DNA from 2 places in the Neorhizobium petrolearium genome. Region 1 is predicted to be linked to the other one. Evidence: predicted binding sites of a transcription regulator. Region 1 holds the regulator's gene; the other holds the start of a gene.
What was found. The regulator PhoB, encoded in region 1, activates phosphate uptake and scavenging genes when phosphate is short. The targets are predictions, from matches to a motif close to TGTCATNNANCTGTCAT.
Positions count from the first base shown of each region.

Region 2: phnC (phosphonate ABC transporter ATP-binding protein) is a predicted target of PhoB. The motif match lies at 2,621-2,637, and genes of this name have one in related genera.

Region 1 covers NZ_CP123000.1:1,363,902-1,367,645, forward strand. The annotation lists gene pstB (phosphate ABC transporter ATP-binding protein PstB) at 1-738, shown strand, start outside; gene phoU (phosphate signaling complex protein PhoU) at 781-1,494, shown strand; gene phoB (phosphate regulon transcriptional regulator PhoB) at 1,537-2,223, shown strand; gene QEO92_RS06960 (winged helix-turn-helix domain-containing protein) at 2,237-2,926, shown strand; gene arsK (arsenite efflux MFS transporter ArsK) at 3,012-3,744, opposite strand, start outside.
Region 2 covers NZ_CP123000.1:5,151,226-5,154,969, forward strand. The annotation lists gene phnE (phosphonate ABC transporter, permease protein PhnE) at 1-685, opposite strand, end outside; gene phnD (phosphonate ABC transporter substrate-binding protein) at 742-1,653, opposite strand; gene phnC (phosphonate ABC transporter ATP-binding protein) at 1,705-2,529, opposite strand; gene QEO92_RS24820 (alpha-D-ribose 1-methylphosphonate 5-triphosphate diphosphatase) at 2,772-3,744, opposite strand, start outside.

The DNA of each region.
Region 1 (3,744 bases):
CGTAACGTGCAGGTTTATTACGGCGAAAAGCACGCCATCAAGGATGTCAATATCGATATCCGCCCTCGGTCCGTGACAGCCTTCATCGGTCCGTCGGGCTGCGGCAAATCGACGTTCCTGCGTTGCATCAACCGGATGAATGACACGATCGCCAACTGCCGTGTCGAGGGCAACATATCGATCGACTCGGAGAACATTTACGATCCCAAGGTGGACCCGGTTCAGCTGCGCGCCAAGGTCGGCATGGTGTTCCAGAAGCCGAACCCTTTCCCGAAGTCGATCTACGAGAACGTCGCCTATGGCCCGCGCATTCATGGTCTGGCGCGAAAGAAGTCGGAGCTGGACGATATCGTGTCTTCGGCCCTGCAGAAGGCAGGACTGTGGGGCGAGGTGAAGGATCGTCTCGACAGCCCAGGTACGGGCCTTTCCGGCGGTCAGCAGCAGCGCCTGTGCATTGCGCGCGCCGTTGCCGTCAGCCCGGAAGTGATCCTGATGGACGAACCCTGTTCGGCGCTCGATCCGATCGCCACCGCCAAGGTCGAGGAGCTGATCCACGAACTGCGCGAAAACTTCACGATCGTCATCGTGACGCACTCGATGCAGCAGGCGGCCCGCGTATCGCAACGCACTGCCATGTTCCATCTCGGAAACCTGGTTGAGGAGAACGATACCGACAAGATGTTCACCAATCCGGATGACCAGCGTACGCAGGACTACATCATGGGCCGCTTCGGCTGATCGCCGGTTGCGGGCCCTTTCTGACAATCTGAGGATAAGACCATGTCTTCGACACATATCCTGTCTGCCTATGACGACGAACTGAAATATCTGAGCCGCCGGATTTCGGAGATGGGCGGGCTTGCGGAGCAGATGTGCGCGGATGCAGTGCGGGCACTGGTCAATTCCGATGCCGCCCTTGCCCAGAAGGTGATCTCCGACGACGTGATCCTCGACCATGCCGAGCGCGATATCGGCGACAAGGCGATCGTGACGATCGCCCGCCGCCAGCCGGTTGCGGGCGACCTGCGCGACATCGTCGGATCGCTGCGCATCGCCTCCGATCTGGAGCGGGTCGGCGACCTCGGCAAGAACACTGCCAAGCGGGTGATCGCGGTGCAGGGCACCGGTGTGCCGCGCAAGCTCGCGCGCGGCATCGAGCACCTGTCGGACCTGGCGCTGACGCAGCTGAAGGAAGTGCTGGACGTCTATTCTAGCCGTTCGGCCGAGAAGGCGGAGGCGATCCGCATCCGCGACGAGGAAATCGACGCGATGTACACGTCCCTGTTCCGCGAGCTTTTGACCTACATGATGGAAGATCCGCGCAACATCACCACCTGCACGCATCTTCTGTTCTGTGCCAAGAACATCGAGCGTATCGGCGACCACGCCACCAACATCGCCGAGACGATCTACTACATGACGACCGGCGCCCAGCCGGAAGGCGAGCGTCCGAAGGACGATACGTCGAACACGCTCGGCGCGATCACGGAATAATGGCGCCGAATGACGATGGAATGGTGACGGAGCTAAGACGGAATGCAGCCGAAGATCGCGGTCGTGGAGGATGAGGAGGCGCTGAGCGTGCTTCTTCGCTACAACCTTGAAGCGGAAGGTTATGAGGTGGAGACGATTCTGCGCGGGGATGAAGCCGAGATCAGGCTTCAGGAACGCACGCCGGATCTTCTGATCCTCGACTGGATGTTGCCCGGTGTTTCCGGCATCGAACTCTGCCGGCGGCTGAGGATGCGGCCGGAGACGGAGCGACTGCCGATCATCATGCTGACGGCGCGCGGCGAGGAGAGCGAACGGGTCCGCGGGCTTGCGACCGGCGCCGATGACTATGTCGTAAAGCCGTTCTCGACGCCGGAACTGATGGCGCGAGTGAAGGCGATGCTGCGGCGCGCGCGTCCGGAAGTGCTGTCGAGCGTCCTGCGCTGCGGCGACATCGAGCTGGACCGGGAGACGCACAGGGTGCATCGCAAGAGCCGCGAAGTGCGGCTCGGCCCGACGGAGTTCCGGCTTCTGGAATTCCTGATGGCCGCGCCCGGCCGGGTCTTCTCGCGCTCGCAGCTTCTCGACGGGGTGTGGGGCCACGACATCTATGTGGACGAGCGCACCGTCGACGTGCATGTCGGACGCCTCAGGAAGGCGCTCAACTTCTCCAACATGCAGGATGTCATCCGCACCGTCCGCGGCGCCGGATACTCGATGGAAGGACACTAGGGAGAGCACCGCGATGGGAGCGCGAGTTGTCGTGGTGATCGATGGCGATGAAACGCTGCGCGAAGTGCTGCGGTTCTCCCTTGTCGATGAAGGTTTCGACGTGACGCTGCTTTCGGCGGGCTCCGAGCTGATGGAGCGGTTGGTTTCGAGCCTTCCCGATGTACTGGTGCTGAGTTCGTCCCTTCCGGGGCTGAATGGCATCGAGATCTGCCGAAGACTTCGTACCGAACCAGCAACGATGCGGGTGCCCGTGGTCCTGCTTGTTCCGGCGGAAAGCGAGAGCGACAGGCTGACGGGTCTCGCTGCCGGCGCGGATGACTGCCTCGTAGAGCCATTCCCCTCCGTCGAGCTTGCCATAAGGGTGAAGAACCTTCTTCGCCGCATGCATCCGAATCTTCTGAGCCATATGATCAGGGTCGGAGACCTGACCCTCGACCGCGAAGCACACAGGGTCCACAGGCAGAAGAAGGAAGTCAGGCTCGGCCCCACCGAGTTCCGGCTTCTCGAGTTCCTGATGCGGTATCCGGGACGGGTCTATTCGCGGACGGAGCTGAAAAGGTCGCTCTGGGGTGATGGTGCAACCGTGGACGAGCGCGCCGTCGACGTGCACATCGGTCGCCTCCGGAAGGGCATCAGCCTGGGCAAGGCTGACCAGGTGATCCGGACCGTCCGCGGAGCGGGCTACGCCCTCGGCGACGTCTGAATTTTCTCGCGATCGTTGGAAGGCCTATGCTGCTTTTCTTTAGGGCTTCGCCGAGGGGCCTGCATCTCCTGTTTGTCGTGTCTTGTCAGGCCTGCGAACCACCGAAAGGTCCAGCTGCTGGTCTTGTTGCTCTGTAGCGGGCGAAGGCGATCGCTCCGAACAGGCCGACGGCCGCCGCGCCTCCCAGAATGCTGATCGATACTGCCTGGCCGACCCCCCAAGTTCCCAGCATGACAGCGAACGCAAAGGGGGCAAGTGCTGAGGAAAACTGGCGTGCGGCGGTCACCCAGCCGAGCCGTGCGCCATAACCGTGCCTTCCGAAAAGCTCCAGTGGAAGCGTTCCCCCGACGATGCTTGCGAGCCCCGATCCCAGACCGAACAGGATCGCGAATGCGATGAGACCGGGGAGCCACGGACTTGTCGCCATCAGGACGATAAGGGCGACGGCGAGCAATCCCGCGGAGATCACGGCGAGCACCGTCTGTGACAAGCGCCCTCCGAAGATCATGTTCAGGAGGCGGCTGGCGACCTGCGAGGGACCGAAGAGGGTGGAGACCATGAGGCCTGCCGTGCCAAGCCCAAGTGCTGTCAGCAGCGGAACCATGTGGACCAGCACGGAGGCCAGCACGAATCCTTCCAGGGCAAAGCCCGCAAGCATCAGAATAAAGACGCCACTGAACGCGGGGCCGGCTTCAGGCTGAACGGCCATCGCTCCGGATTGATTTACTGATGCCCGTGGTTCGGGCACGTCGCGGGGCAGTCTCCCGACCCACCAATGGATCGGAAGGCACACGGCGATATTCAGGATCGCGAAGACG
Region 2 (3,744 bases), 1.8 Mb from region 1:
TCGGAATGACCTGGGGCACGGCGCCGTAGCGCATCTGCTGGAACCAGTTGCCACCGGATGCCTTGATGCCGTCGAGTGGCCGCATATCGATATTCTCGTTGGCTTCCGAATAGAGCTTGCCGAGCGAGCCGGTTGCGTGAACGCCGATCGCAAGCATCCCGGCAAGCGGGCCGACACCGAAGCAGAAGACGAAGATGAGCGCCCAGACGAGTTCGGGAACGGTGCGGATGATCTCGAGATAGCGGCGCACGAGAATCGAGAGCCACCGGCCAGGGCTCAGATTGCGCGCCGCGAGAAAGCTGAGCAGGAAACCTCCTGCGACGCCGAGAACGGTTGCCGCATAGGCGATGAGGATCGTTTCCCCAAGCAGGCGCAACCATGTCTCCCAGCGCCAGAACCATTCGGTGAGGTCGGGTCCGAGGCTCGTCAATCTCAGCGTCGGGATGGTCTTTTCGAGATATTCGCCAAGTCGCGGCAGGCCGGCCCACAGCTTCGGCATCGAAACGCGCTCGCCGGAAGGCAGCGTGACGTCGGTAAAGCCGAAGAAACCGCCGACATAGGCCGAAAACAGCACGGCGCCGGCAAAGAGGAGCGTGGAGGCGACCTGCAGGCGCCGCGCCTTCTTCCGGGTCTTCGCATATTCGGTCTCGAAACCGTGGATCGCTTGGGAAAGATCGCTCATCATCGATGTCCCGCAAATCGGCGACACCGGCCATTCCGGTGCCGCGCCTTTCTCCCGTATCAGCCCTGGCGGCGCTGTTTCTTCAGCCAGTCGCGCATCTCGATGATCCATTCGTAGCGCTTATGGTCGACCTCGATATAGCCGTTCACGGTCGGGTCGCCGGACGTGATTTCCTTGTAGACGGCGGGGTCGTTCTTCGGCAGGTCTTTGACGGCGGTCCTGACCGCTGCGATCAGGCCGGCCGGCAGGTTCTTGCGGGCGGTGAGGGGACCGTTGGTGATTTCCGGCGATTGCCAGATACGACAGATCTGCCCCGCAGCGATCATGCCCTTGGTTTCCATGCGCTGCGGAATGCCGTTCTTCTCGGTATTGATATAGGTGGCAGCAGCATCGAACTGCTTGTTGAAGACGCCCATCACGCCGGTTTCATGCGAGCCGGAGAAGGGAACGGCCGAAAAGAAGGTCTTTGGATCGTAGCCCTGCTTTACCAGGTTGAAATAGGGAACCGCATAACCGGACGTGGAATCCGGATCCGCAAAGGCCAGAACCTTGCCCTTCAGGTCGTCGATGCTTTTGTAACCGGAATCGCAGCGGACGGTGACGACCGAAAAGTAGCCGCTTGATCCATCCTTGTCGACGCCCGCGAGCAGCGGCTCGACGCCGCCATTCGTCTCGGTATAGGCGGCGGCATAGGCCGACGAGCCGAGCGAGGCGAATTCGATCTGGTCGGCGGCCAGTGCCTGGATCACACCGTCATAATTGCCGGCGGTGAAGATTTCGACGTCAACGCCGAGCTGTTTTTCGAGATAGGCTTCGAAGCCCTTCCAGCGGGCGACGCGGTCCTTCTCGTTTTCGCCCGAGAGGACGCCGTAGCGGATCGTCTTGTAGGTCTGTTTCCATTCCTGTGCATGGGCGGAGCCGGCAAGGGCAAGCGCGGCCGTTACGGCCATCGTCAAGAGGACGTTCTTCATTATGTTTCTCCAGGGATTGATTATACCCGGCGCTGTTGCCGGAGCTTGGCGTCACGCCATTGTCGTCTGCCTGGCTTGAGAGCCTGCGGGAGGAGCAATGGCTGTTGATGTCACGGATTCATCGATTTCGAAGTCTGCATCGTCGCCGACGCCATAGATCGAGTTCAATCGATCGCGCGTCAGCTCGTTGGGCAGGCCTTCGAAGACGATGCGGCCGGCGCGCATGGCGATGATCCTGTCGCAATAGGCCCGCGCCGTATCGAGCGTGTGGAGATTGACAAGAACCGTGATCCCGTCCTCCCGGTTGATCTTCCGCAGGGCTTCCATGACGCGGGTCGCATTCGCCGGATCGAGCGACGCAATCGGCTCGTCGGCAAGCATGATTTCGGGACGTTGAACCAGGGCTTTGGCGATGGCGACCCGTTGCTGTTGCCCGCCGGACAGCGTCCCCGCCTTCTGCAGGGCCTGCGGCAAAAGTCCGAGACGATCGAGCGCCTGGACGGCCATGGCCCTCTCCGCTTCGCTGAAGTGCCGCGTTATCGTTGGCAGAAAACCTTGATGCGCGACGCGGCCGATCAGGACATTGGTGAGGACATCCATCCTCTCCACGAGATTGAACTGCTGGAAGATCATGGCGCAGGACGCACGCCACAAACGCAGGTCGCGCCCCTTCAGTTTGGTGATATCGCGCCCATTGAAAAGGATTTTTCCGTTCGAAGGCTCGATCAGCCGGTTGACCAGCCGCAGCAGTGTCGATTTGCCCGCACCGCTTCTTCCGATGATGCCGACCATCTGGCCGGCATCGATGGTCACCGTCACATCATCGACAGCATCCACCTGTCCAAAGGATTTCTTCAGAGAGTATAGTTCCAGCATCTATCCCATCCAAAAAAACAACATGGATTTTGGTCTCCCATCGAAGGGATGGCAGTGCCTGCCTACTGGAAGTATTTCATAGTTGTCGTGCATGACAGAATTATTATATTTCGTGAATTTTCAAAAAAATATTTCAGAATATTTGAAAAACGTTCGAAACTTTCAAATGATTGCTTTATTTTTTGGAATAAATGACCACCTGTCGTGCAGGCCGGGCCTTTGGACCTGGCCTGCAGTGTTCTTCACGCAGCCACTTTGGGACGATTGCCAACGACCCCGTCCGACCAGACCTGTTGCCCCGCTCGGATGGTGGCCCGCAACCTCGGCATTCTGCCTCTTTCCGCAATGACGAGATCGGCGCGCAATCCTTCTTCGATACGGCCGCGATCTGACAGTCCGAGGGCCGCCGCCGGATTCGCGCTGGCGAGCGCCGCGGCAGCCGGCAATCCGCCGTTGCCGATCTCCGCAAGCGCCAGCACGGCGGGCAGGATCGCGGAGGGGTGATAATCGCTGGCGAGAATATCGAGCACGCCGGCCGCAAAGGCTTCACGCGCCGAGAGGTTTCCGGAATAGGAAAGGCCGCGCAGTGCGTTTGGTGCGCCCATGGCGGTCGCAAGGCCGAGGCGACGGGCTTCGGCGGCCACTTCGAGCGTGATCGGAAATTCGCTGATCGCCACCCCGAGGCCGTGCATCAGCGATACTTTTTCGAGCGTGTCGTCGTCGTGCGAGGCAATCGAGACGCCCTTGTCCCTGGCCAGCTCCGCCAGTCCCGTAACGACATGCGTTGCATCGCCATGGGCCTCGCGCTGGGCCATTCGTTCCTTCACCATCTCGACGGCGGCCGCGTAGTCGATCTTCCTCGCCTTCGCCATGTTGCGGGTGTGGATTTCGAGATCGCGATACTGGCCTTGTCCCGGCGTGTGATCCATCAGCGAGATCAGGCCGAGCGCGCCGGCCGCCATCAGCTTTTCGGCGACTTCCACCGCGGATGGGAAAGTGATCTCGAAACGGGCATGGACCCGATGGTCGACGAGGAGTTCGTCGCGCATTTTCCCCAACGTCTCGATCATCACGGTCGTATGCTCGACGGAGCGGACATGGCCATAGGTAGCCGGCGTGAAGGCGAGTGCCGCATAGGCGGTGGTGACACCGTTGGCCGCGAGTTTCTTGTCGAGATCGTAGATGCCGAGTTCGAGCGGCATGCGCACGTTGGCG